3 regions of the Paenibacillus sp. GCM10012306 genome follow, and region 2 is predicted to be linked to each of the others. Evidence: riboswitches for the same ligand, from Rfam matches in the RefSeq annotation. Region 2 holds a riboswitch; each other region holds the start of a gene.
The links. A riboswitch is a leader RNA that binds a small molecule or an ion and turns the genes downstream of it on or off. The one in region 2 is predicted to bind cyclic di-AMP.
Positions count from the first base shown of each region.

Region 1: it holds a riboswitch for cyclic di-AMP, as region 2 does, so the genes downstream of both, ACFORK_RS28275 (resuscitation-promoting factor) here and ACFORK_RS28640 (C40 family peptidase) in region 2, are expected to answer to the same signal.
Region 3: it holds a riboswitch for cyclic di-AMP, as region 2 does, so the genes downstream of both, ACFORK_RS25825 (hypothetical protein) here and ACFORK_RS28640 (C40 family peptidase) in region 2, are expected to answer to the same signal.

Region 1 covers NZ_JBHRYW010000022.1:44,221-50,634, reverse strand. Annotated here, with positions in the region: gene ACFORK_RS28280 (TatD family hydrolase) at 1-564, shown strand, start outside; cyclic di-AMP (ydaO/yuaA leader) riboswitch at 764-992, shown strand; gene ACFORK_RS28275 (resuscitation-promoting factor) at 1,277-2,458, shown strand; gene rnmV (ribonuclease M5) at 2,632-3,183, shown strand; gene rsmA (16S rRNA (adenine(1518)-N(6)/adenine(1519)-N(6))-dimethyltransferase RsmA) at 3,180-4,064, shown strand; gene yabG (sporulation peptidase YabG) at 4,176-5,075, shown strand; gene veg (biofilm formation stimulator Veg) at 5,399-5,674, shown strand; gene ACFORK_RS28250 (small, acid-soluble spore protein, alpha/beta type) at 5,799-5,978, shown strand; gene ispE (4-(cytidine 5'-diphospho)-2-C-methyl-D-erythritol kinase) at 6,139-6,414, shown strand, end outside.
Region 2 covers NZ_JBHRYW010000024.1:13,036-19,449, forward strand. Annotated here, with positions in the region: gene motB (flagellar motor protein MotB) at 1-155, opposite strand, end outside; gene motA (flagellar motor stator protein MotA) at 139-939, opposite strand; gene ACFORK_RS28620 (hypothetical protein) at 1,144-1,437, shown strand; gene ACFORK_RS28625 (4a-hydroxytetrahydrobiopterin dehydratase) at 1,659-1,946, shown strand; gene ACFORK_RS28630 (c-type cytochrome) at 2,066-2,422, opposite strand; gene ACFORK_RS28635 (GNAT family N-acetyltransferase) at 2,549-3,034, opposite strand; gene ACFORK_RS28640 (C40 family peptidase) at 3,235-3,729, opposite strand; cyclic di-AMP (ydaO/yuaA leader) riboswitch at 3,734-3,875, opposite strand; gene ACFORK_RS28645 (C40 family peptidase) at 4,256-4,738, opposite strand; cyclic di-AMP (ydaO/yuaA leader) riboswitch at 4,742-4,879, opposite strand; gene ACFORK_RS28650 (hypothetical protein) at 5,088-5,915, opposite strand; gene ACFORK_RS28655 (M1 family metallopeptidase) at 5,927-6,414, opposite strand, start outside.
Region 3 covers NZ_JBHRYW010000016.1:24,597-31,010, reverse strand. Annotated here, with positions in the region: gene ACFORK_RS25850 (spore germination protein) at 1-1,035, shown strand, start outside; gene ACFORK_RS25845 (Ger(x)C family spore germination protein) at 1,059-2,258, shown strand; gene ACFORK_RS25840 (hypothetical protein) at 2,261-2,509, shown strand; gene ACFORK_RS25835 (GerAB/ArcD/ProY family transporter) at 2,513-3,607, shown strand; gene ACFORK_RS25830 (hypothetical protein) at 3,818-4,117, shown strand; cyclic di-AMP (ydaO/yuaA leader) riboswitch at 4,114-4,302, shown strand; gene ACFORK_RS25825 (hypothetical protein) at 4,508-4,927, shown strand; gene kdpF (K(+)-transporting ATPase subunit F) at 5,053-5,130, shown strand; gene kdpA (potassium-transporting ATPase subunit KdpA) at 5,189-6,414, shown strand, end outside.

The DNA of each region.
Region 1 (6,414 bases), on a different contig from region 2:
GACATGAAAGAGGGAGACCTGGATTGGATCGCCTCGCTGTGCAGTCACAAGAAGGTAGTCGCCATTGGTGAAATCGGCCTTGATTATTACTGGGATACCTCTCCTAAGGACGTGCAACACGAGGTCTTCCGCAAGCAGATTGGACTGGCCCGTGAGCTGAAAATGCCTATCTGTATTCATAATCGGGATGCCCATGAGGATGTAGTGCGAATTCTCCGCGAGGAGAAGGCTAACGAGGTTGGCGGTGTAATGCATTCCTTCTCGGGTAGCTGGGAAACAGCGAAAATGTGCCTGGATTTGGGGTTCCATTTATCCTTCGGAGGACCGATAACGTTCAAGAATGCAAGGGTTCCCAAAGAGGTGCTGGCGCAGACGCCGCTGGACCGTTTATTGATCGAGACGGACTCCCCATATCTGACACCACACCCCTTCCGTGGGAAGCGAAATGAGAGTGCTCATGTCAAGTTGGTGGCAGAAGCTGCAGCAGAAATTAAAGGGATTACTTGGGAGGAATTGGCTGAAATTACGTATGCGAACGCGCTGGAACGATTTGGCATTGAGTGAAATCGGGAGAAAACACGGTGAAAAATAGAGGATAGCCGATGTATTAAACTTTTTTAACAAAAAAACCACCGAATATTACAATATTTTAACCTTATATTTGCGTAAACGTGGTTGAATCGTCCTTTACAACATGCATCAAAACAGGATATCATCTTTTCAGTGCAGTGAGCTGTTGTTATAGTGACAGTTCACGCTATCATGGATCGTCTCGCTGAGTCTTCTGTATGGAGAACGGGGGAACCAATATTGTTTGCCGCATGCAGAGTACATCAAGTACAGCTCAGATTGCCGCAGACACTAGTTGATTTCTTTACGTGGTCTTTGGGGTGAATTTAAGGGCAACCGCCGTGAGCGGGTGACCCAAGATAGGGCGTCTCTCTTTCGTCCGAACCCGACAGCTAACCCCGTAGGCGAAAGTAAGAGAGGAAACCTCGTGCATAAGCCGCGTATTCTGACATCGGAGAAGCCACGAAAGAGTCCTCATAGAACTCTTTTTAGGCTTCTTTTATTTTGAATAATGCGAATGTACCCTGCATACTGTTATATAACAGATGTGGGGGGAGCACTATGCCGGGCAGGCGATCCATGAGCAGGAGACGCAAAGGTATTGCAAATAGCGTGTCCTGTGACAATCTCGAATAGTTTCGTCCGAATGATTACAGACATCTTGGTATACAGCTGACGACGGGGCTATGTAAGGAGGATGGAGAGAGTGGGCGTATTCCAACCAGAAGTATCCCATGATTCGCAATCATCCAGCAGGTCTTACGCTTTACGGTGGGAACAAGTGAATTTTCGCGTACTTTCACTTGCCGGCGTGTTATCGATTTTGATCACGCTGATCATTCTGCTGTACGTACACGGTCAAAGCAGCAAGCAGATCACTTTAGTAATAGACGGGAAAATTCAGTCTCTGGAAACGCGTGAAGCGATTCTCAGTGATGCACTAGCAAAAGAGCAAATTTCGCTGCAGCCGCATGATCAACTATCTATAGGCCTTAGTGATGAAATAAAAGACGGCGACCGTGTCGTGATTAACCGTGCACAGCCATTCAGCCTTACTGCGGATGGTGCAAAAAAGATTTTTTATACGACCGAGAAAACAATCGGTCAGGCCATCAAGAAGCTGGGTATTGCCCTCGAAGGCCATGATAAGATTTTCCCTTCGCTAGATACCACCATCTCTGCCAATATGGATATCAAGATTGTTCGCATCAACAAACAAACTGTACAGCGGACAACGAACTTGCCATATCGAGTTATTAAGACGGCAGACCCCTCCCTTACCAAGGGAACAGTCAGAGTGGCACAGGCGGGCGCACCAGGCGTCATGATCCAGCACATCGAAAAGATCTATCAAGATGGTGAACTGGCTTCCATGCGTATGGTTGGGAAGGAAGTACAGACGGTGACCAAAGACAAGATTATCGCCGTTGGCACAAAGCCTCTCCCAAAACCTGTTACAGTGGCCCAAACAACAACAACTTCCAAAACAGCTAATTCCAAAGCTGCCAATGCTTCTATTTCAACTAAAACCAGTGCCAAGAGCACCAACACCGTCACTAAATCAGGTGTCAATTTTGAATACAAGAAATTAATTAAGAACATGTCGATGACCGCTTACTCTTCGGAAGAACCCGGTATTGGAACCCGTACCGCCTCCGGCACACGCGTAACGGAAGGACGTACGATTGCAGTGGACCCTAGTGTAATTCCGATCGGTTGGTGGGTGTATATCGAAGGCCTGGGCTTCCGCCGTGCAGAAGATACTGGTGGCGCTATCAAAGGCAATAAGGTGGACGTCTACTACGATTCACTGAGCCATGCCCGTAATTTCGGACGTAAGTCGCGTACAGTGTATGTGATTGGACCTGTAAAACCGGAGCTTAACTAAGTTTGAGCTTTTGCAAAATTGCATTGAATCAGCTATAGTGAGGGTAGCAGTTAAGAATAACTTGTGCTCATGAAATGATCGCAGAGCTACCGCTCATCACTTATACATTCTTTAGCCAAAAAGAAGGGGAGCGAATCCTCTTCTTTTTGTGTTTACGAGAAGGAGTAAACATTATGATTAAGGAAGTGATCGTTGTCGAAGGCAAGAGCGACACGATAGCCATCAAGCGGGCGGTACAGGCTGATACCATCGAGACTGGCGGCTCCGCAGTGGACAAGAAGGTGATTGCCAAAATAGCGCTCGCCATGGAACGGAGGGGCGTCATTATCCTAACCGATCCGGACCACGCGGGAGAGCGTATCCGCAAGATCGTCTCAAGCAAGGTGCCGGGCTGCAAGCATGCCTTCATTCCCGAGAAAGATGCGACCCGTAAAGGCGATATTGGCGTGGAAAATGCTACACCGGAGGCAATCCGCCACGCCCTGGCGCATGTACATACGTCCTTTGAGGGCGCACCAGCCCTGATCGGGCTGGATGACCTGATGGCGGCAGGGATGCTTGTGCATCCCCGGGCCGCAGAGCGGCGGATGGCTCTTGGCAATCTGCTCGGTATTGGGTACTGCAATGGTAAGCAGCTCTTCAAGCGGCTTGCAATGTTTGGCATTACGCGGGAGGAGTTTGCCGGAGCCCTCGCCCAAATTGAACAGGGAGGCATATCTTCATGACTGGCAAAGAGAGCGTTTCAACCCCTAAACGGACAAAGGAAATCATTCAGCGGTACGGGTTCTCATTCAAAAAGAGTCTGGGCCAGAACTTTCTGATTGATCAGAATATTCTCGATAAAATTGTAAATGCCGCTGAATTGGATGACACCGCTGGTGCATTGGAGATCGGTCCTGGAATCGGCGCGTTGACAGAGCGCCTGGCACAAACCGCCGGTGCTGTAACAGCGGTGGAAATCGATAGACGGTTAATCCCGATTCTGAAGGATGTACTGTCTCCGTACCCTAATGTGAAGGTTCGCAATGATGATGTGCTAAAGGTGGATCTGCAGCAGCTGTTCAAGGAGGACTTCGCCTCCGTAGATCGAGTGAGCGTAGTTGCTAACTTGCCTTACTATGTTACGACCCCGATCCTTATGAAGCTGCTGGAAGAGAAGCTGCCGCTCGATAACATCGTTGTCATGATCCAGAAGGAGGTTGCCGAACGGATGGCAGCTTCCCCAGGCGGCAAAGAGTATGGCAGTCTTAGTATTGCCGTGCAGTATTACAGTGAGCCAGAACTGGTCTGCATTGTGCCGCACACCGTATTCATTCCGCAGCCGAATGTTGAGTCGGCAGTAATCCGGCTGAAGGTACGGGAGCGTCCGCCGGTAGAGGTTGCCGATGAGAAGCACTTCTTCGACGTGGTACAGGCCTCCTTTACCCAGCGGCGCAAGACGATCGCCAATAACCTCAAGACCCGTTTCTTCCCAGGAGAGGGGCGTGAGCGTCTAGAGGCGCTGCTGAGCGAAGCGGGAATCGAGCCGACCAGACGCGGAGAGACACTGAGCCTGGAGGAATATGCCCGGCTCAGCGGAGTTCTCTTAGCCGCAGGCGTCGTTTGAGCTAAATAGAAACGGTTGCCATCCTTAATTGGGGGCAGATATTTAAAAACACGCCGGAATATGAACCAACCGCGGCCTTTGCCCATACGATGGGGTAAAGGTGGTGTTTTGATGAATTCAGGAGACTTGGTCGTTCGCAAATCTTATGGCGGTGACGTGACTTTTCGAGTAGAGCGCATCGTACAGACCGGAGCCGTTATCAAGGGGACAGAATTCCGTCTGCTGGCGGATTCCCCACTGGACGACTTGGTACAGGTGCCTCCTACCCGGATCACAGAGCTGGGACAGCGAGCGCAGATAAAGGCAAAAGAATCGTTGACGCAGCTGCACAAGGACCGTCAGGACCAAACACAGCACAGTGGAAACGGTACGGGCGGGCTGTGGAATCAATCCTCTACAGAATCGGCTTATTTTGAAGTGCCAGGCAAAGTGCTGCATTTGGACGGGGATGCATCCTATTTGAATAAAAGCCTTAGCTTGTATGAGCAATTGCGGATTCCTGCCGAGGGCCATCATGTACATGAGTCCTCCATGGCCGATACACTCTACCGGCTACTGCCCCGTGTCCGTCCCGATATTGTGGTGATTACCGGGCATGATGGGGTGCTTAAGCAGCAGCATACTTATGATCTCTATAACCTGAACAGCTACAAAAATTCACAGAATTTCGTGGCCGCAGTTCGGGTGGCCCGGGAGTATGAACGGAATTTCGACTCGCTCACTATCATTGCGGGCGCTTGCCAATCACATTTTGAGGCGCTGCTGGGTGCAGGAGCCAACTTCGCTAGCTCGCCGGGACGGATTCTGATTCACGCGCTGGACCCTGTCTATGTGGCAGCCAAAGCGTCATTCACCTCCGTCCGGGACACGGTTAACCTGAACGACGTGCTGAGCAACACCATTAGCGGCTATCAGGGTGTGGGCGGCATTGAGACACGCGGCAGCTTCCGCGTCGGGATGCCACGCTTGCAGAACCTCTCTGCACTGAAGGTCACCCCTTCGGTGGTTTAACACGTGTCACACGCCTCAGAGGAAGAGAGAGCCGTTTTAGCGGCTATATACGTAACAGAGGAGAGCCGGGCGGAAGCCCGGTTCTTTCTTTTTTAGAAAAAAAGGGTCTGCCGCTCATAATCTGCCGGGAACGGGACACACTCCTCATAAGGACAATTCAGGATAATGCTTATTACCGATAACAAGGCATTGATTACAGCCGATCTTTCCCCCGAAAAAAATCCATTGACATCCCTTTTGGCATAATTTATAATTATTTATTTACTTTGACATCGAATGTAAAATGATGTATAATGGACAAGGAAAGAGGTGGTCGTCAGGCAATGGCTAATAACGCGCTGTTGGAAATCAAACGCAGTCTCGAAGCTCACGTCGGTCATAAGATTACGCTACGTGCAAATGGTGGTCGCCGTAAAACCGTCGAACGCACCGGTGTCCTGGAAGAAACGTACCCTTCTGTTTTTATTGTCAAATTGGATCAGGAGCAACAAACGTTCAAACGTGTCTCCTACAGCTATGCCGATATACTTACCGAATCTGTGGAAATCACAGTATGTGAAGATGACGGGCAGATGCGGATCATGTATATTAAATCTTAATGATTCACGAACAGCCTCCTTTTTGGGGGCTGTTTTTTGTTGGATGAATGATCCCTTCCCCTGGCAAGCATACTAATAAGGCAATTTGCTCATTATCAAATATGCATTAAGGGAGGGACCTTAAGTGAGCCGAAGAAGACGTAGCACGATGTCGGAGGAACTGAAGACCGAGCTGGCCAAGGAACTGGGGTTCTACGATACTGTGGAGCGTGAAGGCTGGGGTGGAATCAGAGCGAAGGATGCCGGAAATATGGTCAAGCGGGCCATTCAGCTCGCTGAGCAGGCTGCACGTAGATCGGATTAAGGCTTAGGGTGTGTGGGACTTCGAGAGACGCTGCCAAGATGGGGCGTCTTTTGTGCTGTCTTCAGAGATCCATTACATTTGAAGAATGGACTTCGATACCAGTTTCTCATATAATATGTTAAGTTGTTTTTAGGGGAAAAGCTGAAGGTGGGTGAACGCCTTGAAAATGTACGAAAAAGCGCCGGCCAAAATCAATTTGATGCTGGACGTATTGCATAAGCGCGCTGACGGTTTTCATGAGGTGGAAATGATAATGACGATGGTGGATCTGGCAGACCGTTTGGAGTTGTCGGAGACGCCGAGGGATTCGATTATAATATCCAGCCAGGCGGGGTATATCCCCCTGGATGAGAAGAATTTGGCCTTTCAGGCCGCAAGGCTGATTAAAGACCGCTATAATGTGCGGAGCGGCGTACATATCCATCTGGATAAAAGA
Region 2 (6,414 bases):
TGGGCCATTTCTTCGAACTTTCTGGCATCGGTAGCGCTCATGGCATACATAACGAGGAACAAGGCGACAAGCAGGGTCATGAGGTCAGAATACGGCAGCAGCCAAGATTCGTCGGCATGCTCCTCATGTTCCTCGTGTCTAGTCTTTTTGCTCACTCGAACCTTCCTCCTTATCCAGCAGCTTGGCGCGTTCCGTAGGCGTCAGGAAGACTGCCAGTTTTTGATTTATCGCAATCGTGGAGACCCCGGATTGAATGGACAGTAGACCTTCTACCATCATTAGGCGGACATCCATCTCTTGCTTGGAGAGCCGCTTGAGCTTGTTGGCAATCGGGTGCCACAGCACGTATCCTGTGAAAATACCCAATACGGTAGCGATAAATGCTCCGCCGATAGCGTGGGCGAGCTTTTCCATCTCAGTCATGTCCGCAAGTGCAGCGATAAGTCCGATTACGGCTCCGAGTACCCCCAGCGTAGGCGCGTACATACCAGCCTGGGAGAAGATCAGTGCACCGGCTTTATGACGATCTTCAGTAGCACGGATATCCTCCATAAGTACATCGCGAACGAATTCCTGATCGTTACCATCGATAATCATCCGCATGCCGTTCCGGAGGAAACCATCCTCTATTTCATCAACCTTGGACTCCAGAGCCAGCAGGCCTTCACGGCGTGTGATGGATGCCCAGTCCATAAATGTAGTAATTAGTTCCGCTTTGCTGACCAGTTTCTTTTTAACAAAGATCATTTTAAACAAGCTTGGTACCTTTTTGATTTCTGAAAATGGAAAAGCCATAAAGATTGAAGCGGCGGTACCCAATAAAATAATTAAGTAAGCAGCGGGAGTGGCCAAACTCTGGATGGGAGCGCCCTTCAGCACCATCCCGAAAAGAACAGAGACCAGACCAAAGACTAGACCGATTATTGTTGAGATTTCCATTATGCACCTCGTCCATGAGATTTAAGAAGTGATCCGACGTAGCCGCGTTAATCATCCTTGAAGCGCGGCGGGGCATCTTAACCCAAACGGAATAACTTATATTCTTATTTATCGACATCATTCCCTTTTTTGTGAAGTCATTTTTTCGGCTATAATGGAGAAGGTAAGTTATTATTCATCAGTGAAGAAAACGGAGTGATACACATGGGCGTTAAACATGGCAGAGATTATGCAGAAATCCTGAACGATTTGACCGAAGCAGTCGGGCGTATTACCGACGGATTTTTATTTTTTGAAATGGACCCGGAGGAATGGCAGGAGCTGCCACAGGAGTCGAAGCTTGAGGTATGGGAAGCGCTTGCTGAGGATCTGTTCTATGCACTTGGCAATGAACCGGTCATTGAGGTGGGAAGCGGGGTTGTGATCTACGACAAGGATACACACCGGATCAACGTTTTGCTCGGCGAAGAGGACTTGGCTTCTGTTGTCCTCGTTTAATAGGAATCTAGCAGAGCGGAATTTGCCGCAGTCTGCCGCCCGTGGTAAAATTGACGGAGCGAAGTACTATTTACCGGGATTGAAGAATACAATTAAACCGAAAATTGTCTTTATCCTGGCACATCCCTTGGACCTCAGAAGCTAAGGGATGTTTTATTTAAACAAGCAAAGAGACAAGGCGATCGGAACTTTGCTACTAATTAAGTAAGGGAGGTAACAATGTGCTGCTTACAGAGGAAGAATTGATCGAGCAGATCGGCAAGCTGGAAGGCTGGAAGCTGGTGAAAAACACGATTACGCGCAAATATATGTTCAGCGATTATATGAAGGGCATAGCCTTTGTCGATGCGGTGGCTGCCATTGCTGAGGCTTTTGACCACCATCCACATATTACAATTGATTATAAAGCGGTCACGCTTCGCCTGACGACACATGATGAGGGCGGAATTACGCCACTGGACATTCGTGGTGCACAGGAGTTTAACGAGGCCTTTGAGAAGGCGCGCTAGCCTGTCGTGTAGTCTTTTGAGATAACATTGTATAAGAAGGCTCATAAATGCGAAAAAAGCCCGTGCAGCAGGATGTAAATCCCGGCACGGGCGTATTTGTGTAGTCTCTCAAGGGAGTTTTACTTCTTCTCAGCCAGCCATGTGGCCACGTTCGCAATCTCCTCCGGCGCCAGCTTTTCCTTGAAGGAAGGCATTTGGCCCCGTCCTTTGGTCACTATACTGTAAATCCCGGCAGCGTCATGCTGGCCACCTTCATTCTTCAAGCTGGGTCCTACCCCGCCTTGAAGCTGATCGCCATGGCAGGTGATACAATTGGCTTTCACAGTCGCTTCTGCCTTGGCGGCATCAAGCTGAATTTCAGGCATAGTAGGTTTGTTCTGTTCCGCGACCTCTTCTTTACCTGGAAGTGTGAACATTAGAACTACCGCAAAGGCACAGGCGGCAAAAAACAATCCGCTCATGATCCATTTTTGCATCCCCAATCGTCCCTTCTATGTAAGCTGCTTCCTACATTATAGCGGAAGGTGAAGCGTTATCATAGCATTTGTGGCAAAAAAATGAACGACTAAGCGATACTTGCCTAAAGTTCCTGTAACAGAGCATCATTTCTCATAGACCATACAATAAAATGGTTTACTTCCAGTAGGTGTCATTCGTTCATAAGTGTCTGTAATGGTAAAGCCGCTTTTTTGATAAGTACGAATGGCTCGCTGATTCCAGGTCAGCACCTCCAGATCAACCTCCCGCTCAGGATAGCGCCGAACTGCAGCCTGGACAATGGCCCGGACAAAGTATTGGCCCATTCCGTGACCACAGAGCTCTGGACGCATACCGACCCCCAGGCGTACCACACCTTCCATTGGGAACAGCTGTGCGAAGCCACAGAGATCGCCCTCATCGTTAAGTACAGACACATATTGCTGGCTTCGCAGCTGTGGATCGCCAAACTCAATACCAAGCTCCTCCATCTGCTTCCAAGGCATCCAGCCATATATATTGTAAGGAGGCTCATAGCTCCAGTGGCAGATGTCTTCGGCATGACTGGTCTCCATCGGTACCACATGGAATGTAACAGGTGAATGAATCATAGGGTCGTGAGACCTCCTTTCCATAGGGCAATGCTCTATAATTTAATTATATACAAAAGTCATAAGATCAGGCGCAGGAAGTCAGGAATTTGTTGTTTGATGAATTTCAGAAGGGGTAATGAAGAGTAACAGAGATGACAAAAAAGCCCTTCTCCAGATTTCAGTGAAATCGGGAAAAGGACTTACGTATGACTTATAAATTATTGTACATCGTCAAAATCTTGAGAGTCCGTGGCAAGCGCCTGATAAGCATCTGTGCTCATAATGCGTTTGGCACCCACATAACGACTAACATAATAGCTCTCACTCAGTGAGCTGATTGTTACACCGCGAGAGGATGAAGCATGGGCAAATTTGCCTTCGCCGACATAAACGCCAACGTGGGAAATGCCTTTACCACTAGTATTGAAGAATACCAGGTCGCCTGCTCTCAGTTCGTCACGGGACACCGTGGAGCCCATCTGATATTGGGAACCGGATTGGTGTGGCAGGTCAATGCCGATCTTGTTGAAGACATACATTGTAAAACCGGAGCAATCAAATCCGCTTGTAGATGTGCCACCAGATACGTACTTGGTACCAATAGCCTTGTCAATCACCTTATCCATCTTGGAATCGGCGAAAGCGCTTCCTGCTCCAACAGCTGTAAGCATCATAGAAAAGCCTAGTACTGCCGCTGCCAATTTCTTCTTCAAAAGTGTAAACCCCTTCCAATGCCTACGAGGTTAGCTTAAGGGTTCGGTTGAAGGTCCCCTATGACCCCTCTCTGAACAGGAGGTCAATTCACCCAAAGTGGTTCCCCCGTTTCCCTAATAGTTAGGGAACTCGGCATATACTGTTGATTAGAATTAGACTGCTATATGAATACATGACAAAACCTTATAAAAAGGTGACTCAATAATTACAAAAATGTTACTAAAAACTCACTGCGCTAATTGTAACAAACACAGCGTCGCTTGGCAATCATTTATAGCATATTTGTGCGCAAAAAATGTGATTTTAAGAGCGGATTCTCCCTAGTAACGCTAAAAATAGAGAACAAAACAAAATTTCCATAATTTATTGAGTTTTTTGGCGTAAAGATGATTCATCTGCTCTCTAAAGGTGTATACGTATACTATAAAATAGGAAAAACCCGGAAATCGATGATGATAACCATCAAGACTCCGGGCATAGCATAGATATGAAGTTAAATGGAATGTTCGTAGTACAGAGGTTAGTTTAGTCGTAGGCAACCGATTTATAAGCAGTTGTGCTCATGACTCGTTTGGCACCGATGTAGCGATCAGCCCAGTATTTCTGACTCAGTGAGCTAATAATGACACCGTGTGAAGACGATGATTGAGCAAATTTACCATTGCCGACGAAGATGCCTACATGAGATACACCGTTGCCAAGTGTGTTGAAGAATACGAGGTCTCCGGGCCGCATTTGACTGCGAGAGACGGAGGTACCTGCGTTATATTGCGATTGGGATGTGCGCGGCAACGAAATGCCGATGCTTTTGTATACATATGTAGTGAATCCAGAACAATCAAATCCGGCTGTGCTTGTCCCTCCAGTTTTATAGGAGGTTCCGAGGGTTTTTGTGATGACCGTGTCCATTTTGGAATCTGCTGAAGCACTGTTGGTTCCGATTCCGATGGCGAGGGCCAGGCCCAGTGTGGCTGTAACAATGATTTTCTTAAAATTCTGTCTGTTCAAAAGATGTACTCCTTCCAAGGCCTGCGAGGTTAGCTTAAGGGTTCGGTAGAAGGTCCCCTATGATCCCTCTCTTACGAGATCAATTCACCCAAAATATGGTTCCCCCACTTCCCGGTGCAAGGAATTCGGCGTTTTATGCACCCAAAGTGACGTATCGACATGATATAAACGAAGTTATTAAGAAATGCCTGCAAAAGATTACAAAGTTGTTACTAGTAGTACAGAAGCCATTGTATCAAACCCGTAACCATTTTGCAAATCGCGCTGCTGAGGATGACCAAAAAGAGTCGCCGCTCCTGTTTAACCAGGAACAGTGACTCTTCTAAATATGCCCTAAGGGGCGGAATTATTATGGAAATGCTTTACTTCTCCATAGGTCATATTGGGCCGCAATGCCCCACAATTTGAACAGTGTAGACGGGAGTGGAAGGAGTTGGCGGATTAGGAGTGCAGGTAGGCCTGGGAAGTAAATAATCCCTAAGACGTAGATCACCAAGAGCAGCAGACTGCCTGCTCCCAGCACGAGCGATACCCCAATTGCGGTGAGGAAGCACCGCAGGGCGATCAGCAGGGAGGAGAACATACCGGTCCCGGCCGTATAGCCGAATTGCATGTACAAGAGCAGCAAGCGGATAACGTATACGTAGGCGAACCAAGCCAGAACATAGGGAATGCCGTTCAGTAGCACCTTATAATCCATTAAAGACGAGAGCAGCAGTGTATATATCTTGGGTGCGAACCAGTAGACAGGCAGGAGGGAGAGTAACCACTCTACCAGGCTGAAGATCAGCACAGACAGACCATGCTTTTTCATGCCGGGAAAAAAGAACAGGCCGCGTTCTCCTGAGCGCTCCTGATGCAACTCATGCAGTAGACCCGCCCGGATCAACGGGGAAATGAGCAGTCGCAGCACGGTCAACCCCAATAACAGCCACAACCAGCGCTGTATAGCAGGGTCGGAGGTAAGGCTATGCTGGCCCTCGATGTAGAATAGCAGTCGGCCCATTCCGCTGCCTCCCGCGTTGTGGTCGGGGTAGCGCAGGAGGACTGATACTACGGCCTCCCGTACGAAACCATATATAAAATAGCCCCAGAGTAGCCGGTAGATGAATAGCAGGATCAGAATATAAGTTTGCTCCTTCATACTTTGCCAGCCGCGAATAATTGATGTTTTCAAGCCCATTCACCTCACCAGACCAGAGTTCCAAGCACAGTTTCAAGCAGTTTCGACAATGTTAGCGTCCAGCGGGAGAGGGTATCCGGCTTGATCTCCGCCAGCCTGAAATTGTTGATATGTTTGTTCTCCAGCAGCAGGGTGTGCTGGGGATCGATCTCTGCCGACAGTAGCGGGGAGCTGGAGAATAACTGGAACGATGTATTCTTTTTGCTCCCATTCCAGACTCGCTCCACGGTGTGGCCATCAGAGAAGGTAAATCTAATGGGGACATTAGCGTAGTGACTGCCCCTGTTGCTTACCTTTACGATGGATTCGTAGCCTTGGCCGGTGCCAGTATTTTCTTTGGTGTGCATCTGGATGTCGTCTATCGAGAAGTCAGGGGCTCCACCGTCGTAGATGTAAAGATCGAAATAGCTTTGCCATGATTTCTTGGTCACGTTCTCTACAACCTTTTGAAAGTCACGGGTAGAGGGATGACGGAACCGGTACTTATTCGCAT
Region 3 (6,414 bases), on a different contig from region 2:
ACCGAGAATATTCAAACTAATATCTCACTGATCCGCCGGAGGATCAAGGACCCGCAGTTATGGCTTGAAATCCATCCGATTGGCACAATAACCAAGACCAGTGTCGCTATTATGTATCAGAAAAATATTGTGAGCGGGCAAATTCTTCAGGAAGTACGTAACCGACTGGATGCTATCGATATCGACGGTATTCTGGAGAGCGGCTATATCGAGGAATTTATTCAGGACAAGACCGCCACTCCATTCCCTACGGTATACAACAGTGAGCGCCCCGATACGATCGTGGCGGGAATACTGGAGGGGAAAGTAGCGATAATCATAGATGGTACGCCGTTTGTCCTGCTCGTTCCAGCACTCTTTGTTCATTTCTTGCAGACACCGGAAGACTACTATCAGCGCTCCGACATTAGCACCCTGATTCGGATGATTCGCTTTATGTCGTTTCTGATTGTCTTGCTCGCCCCGTCATTCTACATCGCTATTACAACCTTTCATCAGGAGATGTTGCCCACGAATCTACTGCTGAATCTGGCCGCGCAGCGGGAAGGTGTCCCCTTTCCGGCTTTTATTGAGGCGCTAATGATGGAGATCGTCTATGAAATTCTGCGGGAAGCCGGTATACGGATGCCAAGAACGGTGGGTCAGGCCGTATCCATTGTCGGCACACTCGTCATTGGGCAATCTGCGGTAGAAGCGGGTATTATCTCCGCGGCGATGGTCATTATCGTGTCTATTACGGCGATTTCGAGTTATGTCATTCCGGCGAATACAATGTCCATTTCTGTGCGAATGATCCGGTTCGTATTAATGGGGCTGGCTGCTTCATTTGGGCTATTCGGGATTCTGGTGGGGGTTATTATCCTGGTGCTGCACCTGAATACGCTCCGTTCCTTTGGCGTTCCTTATCTGAGTCCGCTGGCTCCGTTTAATCTGGATGCTCAGAAAGACTCGCTGTTCCGGTTGCCTTGGCCAGCTATGCGCAAACGGCCGAAGATGTACAATCGCAAGAACCTGGTGCGGCAATCACGCAAATAAATAGCTATCGTTGAGGTGCATCCATGAAGCGTATTACAGGGGGGATTTTAGCGGCAGTAATGATCCTTGTGCTGTTGACAGGGTGCTGGAGCCGCCGGGAATTGAATGAACTAGGCATTGTGTCGGGCATCGCAATCGATAAATCTAATGATCAGTACCAATTGACCGTACAGGTGGTTATACCGGATCAGGTGAATGGCCGTACAGGTAAGCAAAATACTCCGGTGGCGGTTTATAAGACGGTGGCACCGACCCTCTTTGAGGCCTTCCGCAAGCTGACAGAAACGAGCCCCCGAAAGATCTATACTGCCCACATCAGGACACTGGTTCTAAGTGAGGAGGTGGCTCGGGACGGCATTGCCAAAGTGATAGATATTCTGGTGCGTAATCCGGAGACAAGACCGGATTATTATGTATTAATCGCTAGGGATGCCTCTGCGGAAAATATTCTGAAAGTCCTGACACCGCTGGAGAAAATCCCCGCGGAGGCGTTATTCTACTCACTGGATACTTCAAACAAGGTTTGGGCACCGGTAGCTGCGGTGACTGTTGACACGTTGATTGACCAACTCATGACTACGGGAATGAGTCCTGTGCTGCCAGGGATTTCCCTTTTGGAGAATGACAGTAGGGATACTAAATCTGAGGATATGAGACTTATCGATCATCCGGTAAAACTGGGGTATTCAGGCATGGCAGTCTTCCGCAATGACAAGCTGATTGGATGGATGACCAAAGATGAAGGTAAAGGCTATAACTATATTAGGAACACGGTTAGCAGCACAGCAGGGCATTTGAAATGTCCGGATGGCAAGTATATCAGTCTTGAAATTATCCGTTCACACACGGAAATGAAAAGCCGCCTGGAGGCGGGTAAACCTGTCATTGAGATCAGCGCCAAAGTGGAAAGCAACATCGGGGAATTGGAGTGCAGTCTGAACATCAATGATCCAATGGTGCTAGAACAGCTGCAAGTTGCTGGAGAACAGGATCTTGAGGATTTGATGAGGCAATCGGTTGAAGCAGTCCAGCGCCGTTATAAAGTCGATGTTTTCGGTTTTGGACAGGTGATTTATAATGCCTACCCCAAGCTGTGGAAGAAGTTAGAGTCACAGTGGGATGATGAATTCCCCCATCTAAAAGTGGTGTACAAGGTGGATGCTCATATTCGTAACACTGGCATGATTGCTAATTCGATTGAGCGCCGGATGAAGGAGAAATAGACATGACTCTTACGACCATTGTCGTCGGTTTTTGTTCCCTTGCCATCGCTGCTTTCGAGCTCCCTCCCTTGATTAAGAAAGGCTGGGCGCGTGAAACATTAATTTTCATAGTCATGCTGGTTGCCGGGGCAATCGTCAGTATTGTGGCTTTAAAAGGAATCCAGACACCTAGTCCGATGCGGGTTCCTGAGCTGATCTACAAACCTTTGTATCGATGGATGGAGTACATTCTACAGGTAAAGGATGATTGAGGCATGGAAAATGGGAGAATCAGCTCCAGACAACTTGCTGTGCTGGTCATCTACTTTATTATTGGCGATATGTTGTTGATTCTGCCCTCACTCACGATATCCGCGGCTAAACAAGATGGATGGATCTCCGGAGGAATAGGCCTCTTGATCGGATGGCCGATTGCCTGGTTTCTGTACCGGTTCAGCCGCCTGTTTCCCAAGCTGACGATTATTCAATACAACCGGCGCCTCTTGGGGAGATGGATTGGGGGGTTGATTTCTTTATTTTACCTGTACTACTATTTGGTCACTACCGCGATGCTGCTTCGGGAAGCCGGTGATTTTCTCACTACGCAGATTTTTACGGAGACGCCCATCAATGCGATTCACTTCATGATGATCATTACGTTGGTGTGGGGGACCAAGAGTGGACTGGAAGCTATTGCCCGGTCGGGAGAGACTTTTTTCCCACTGTATATCTTTTTGTTTCTGGCCCTGTTCTTTCTGCTGCTTCCCCAGGCCGAATTATCCAGACTCCAACCTATAATGGGTGAGGGACTTCGGGCCATTACACATGGTTCATTATACAGCAGTACCTTCACGTTCTGTGAACTGAATGCTGTGCTGATGTTTCTTCCCTATGTAGTTACCAGCAAGACTACGGAAAGAGATTATTTGATCGGGGTTTTCCTTGGAGGGATGGCTATCTGCTCTATTATTCTGCTGGCCCTGCTGGTGATTGGACCGAATCTGGCCTCCAGCTATCTCTATACTACCTATGCTGCCGCACAAAAAATCAACGTGGGGAATTTTCTACAGCGAGTGGAGGCCATACTGGCTATCAATTGGATTTTATCGACATTTTTCAAGACTATTCTGGACTTCTATGCTTTCCTGCTCGGGACCGCTCAGCTCTTCAAGTTGCGTGATTATCGTCCGTTGTCGATTCCTGGCGGCATGCTCGTCTTTGGTTTGGCGTTTGCGATCACGACCAATACCGTATATTTCGATTATATTGTCGACTATTATATCTTCTGGGATTTCACCTGTGCGCTAGTCCTTCCGCTGATGCTTTATATGGTGTACAAATTCAGAAGTAAGGAGATGTTCCAACAGTAAGCTGGGCTGTATTTCTATTCACGGTTTACAGAATGGAATAATAGGCGCTGGGCGTTCCAGTTCTGAACCTGTTGTCGTTCCCGGATACATGTGTAATCGTAATCCGAATCATACGCCGCACGACTTCCTTTTGTAAAAAGAGAAATTATTTCATAGTACCGTCTATCCACGGAATTCCGGCAACCAAGGGAAAGAAAGTGGACTAAAAGCATGTTTATTAGCCGTTATGAGGCATTTATCTTCCTCAAGCCCCTCTTTTCGTATTTGAGCGGAAGACGTGTCAAAATCTTGGAGTTCCGCGCTTTTGGGAAAAACAACCCCGAAATATATAAAAAATTCGATAATCGTGACAAAAACGTGAAAATAGGAGAAATAGAGAGATTGAACATTAAGAAAACGCTACCCAATATGAAAAGGGTTTTCTTTATGCATTATTTTGGCATCCTTGGCGTTTTACAAGAATTCCTGCATGAGAGTATGATTACATCTGTTTCAACCACAACCGAATAGTTGATCCGCTTAATTTCCGTCAAGGAAAGCGGGGGAACCAACAATCGGCAGCCGATGTGAGAGTCGGAAGCCGGTTATGGGGTGAATCCTGTATGGATGCAGCTAGTCATGCATCTGTATGGGTAGGGCGACTCTCACCGCCCGAATCCGTCAGCTAACCTCGTAAGCGTATGGAGAGAGGATGAGTGCAATGTGACCGTTAGCGAGCCACAGAGGAGATCCTTTGTGGTTTTTTGCTGTGCTTTTATAAGCAAAACGCTTGTAAGGCAGCGTCTGGTGACGTGACACAGCCACACACGGCTGTGCCCGAAAATGACGATAGGTCACGTTCCTTTCGGAGATTTTCGTTGCCTCCTTGTTGTTGTGCAAGAGCAGGAGGGGATAAGAGATATGGCGGATCAGATGGAATATGTGCTGGTATGCGCACCTACAAAGGCTGGCGAGCATTTTATCAAGATATTGAAATTCAGAGGCATTCAGGTAGCTGGACTAACGAACAATCAAGAGGAAAAGACCCGTTTAGAGGAATTGGGAGTTGAGAACACTGTTTTAGTAGATACTCGCCATCAGAAAACGTGGTTTCGTCCATCCTTTCCTGTAGGCAAGGTGTATTTGTTCGAGAGCAGTTTCCCGCTGTGTTGTCGTTACATCCAAATGTGCCGGGCCTGGACAACACAGCCCATCTTTGTAATTACCACTTCCTTGAACCCCAGATTGGTCTATACAAGACTGGGCGCAAGTTATGTCATCTATTCCCACAGCGGGGATGCCGTTTTTTTAGTGGACCAAACTTCCTGTGATCAGGGATAACAAAAGGGGCTGGAAACGATGCTGGATCTGTATATGATCGCCGCACTGGCCGTTACGTACGGCTTGTTCTATGGATTTGTACAATGGTGTTCAGGTGTAGTCGAGGATGCAGGGGGGAATGAGCGGTGATTGTGATTATTGCTGTGACCTTGCTGCTGTTCATCTATCTGGTCTATGCGCTGATTAACCCGGAGAAATTTTAGCTATATCTAACGCGAGAAATAAGAACAGAAATAGAAGCCTTGCTAAGGAGGGACATTCATGGGCATTCTGCAAATGGTCGTTGTGATCGTAATCCTGCTGCTTCTGGTGAAGCCAGTGGGCACCTATGTATATCATGTATTTTCAGGTGAGCCTAACCGTACGGATAAATGGTTTGGTCGTACAGAGAATGGCATCTATCGCCTCATTGGGCTGAAGAAGCGCGAAGGAATGTCCTGGAAGAAATATGCGCTCAGCTTTATTTTAACAAATATCGTGCTGGTAGCCTTCAGTTATATCATTTTGCGGGTGCAGCAGGGACTGCCGCTTAACCCGAATGGAATCGCAGATATGGAGCAGACGCTTACGTTCAATACGGTCATCAGCTTTATGACGAACACGAATCTGCAGCATTACAGCGGAGAGACCGGCCTGTCGTATTTCTCGCAAATGGCTGTGATTACGATGATGATGTTCACCTCTGCTGCCAGCGGCTTCTCTGTGGCGATCGCTTTTGTCAGAGGGATCACGGGGCGGGAGTTGGTGGGGAACTTTTTTGAAGACTTTGTAAAAGCACATGTGCGGATCTTTCTGCCTCTCGCATTGCTGGTATCGCTGATTCTGGTCGGCCTGCATGTGCCGCAGACGCTGAAGCCGACGCTTGAGGTCACTACACTTGAGGGCCAGGTGCAGCATATTGCGATAGGGCCTGTGGCTTCGCTGGAATCGATCAAACATCTTGGGACGAACGGTGGTGGCTTCTTCGGGGCCAACTCCTCTCATCCTTTCGAGAATCCAAGTCCGCTTACGAACGTGCTGGAAATTCTCTCGATGTGGATGCTGCCTGCGGCTCTGCCATATACGTATGGCTTGTTTGCCAAAAACAAACGTCAGGGCTGGGTGATTTTTACCGCGATGATGACGCTCTTCGTGCTGCTGCTGGGACTGAACTATTATGCTGAGACCCGTGGGAATCCGGCGATTAACGCCTTCGGTATCGATTCCTCGCAGGGCAGTATGGAAGGCAAGGAGGTTCGTTTTGGTATACCGCAATCCTCCCTGTTCACTACGGTGACAACCGCGGCGACCACAGGCAGTGTTAACAATATGCATGACACGCTGACACCGCTCGGCGGAATTACACCGCTGGCGCTCATGATGCTGAATAATGTGTTTGGCGGCAAGGGTGTCGGGCTGATTAATATGCTGATGTATGCGATTATGGGTGTTTTCCTGAGTGGACTTATGGTCGGCAGAACTCCGGAATTCCTCGGAAGGAAGATCGA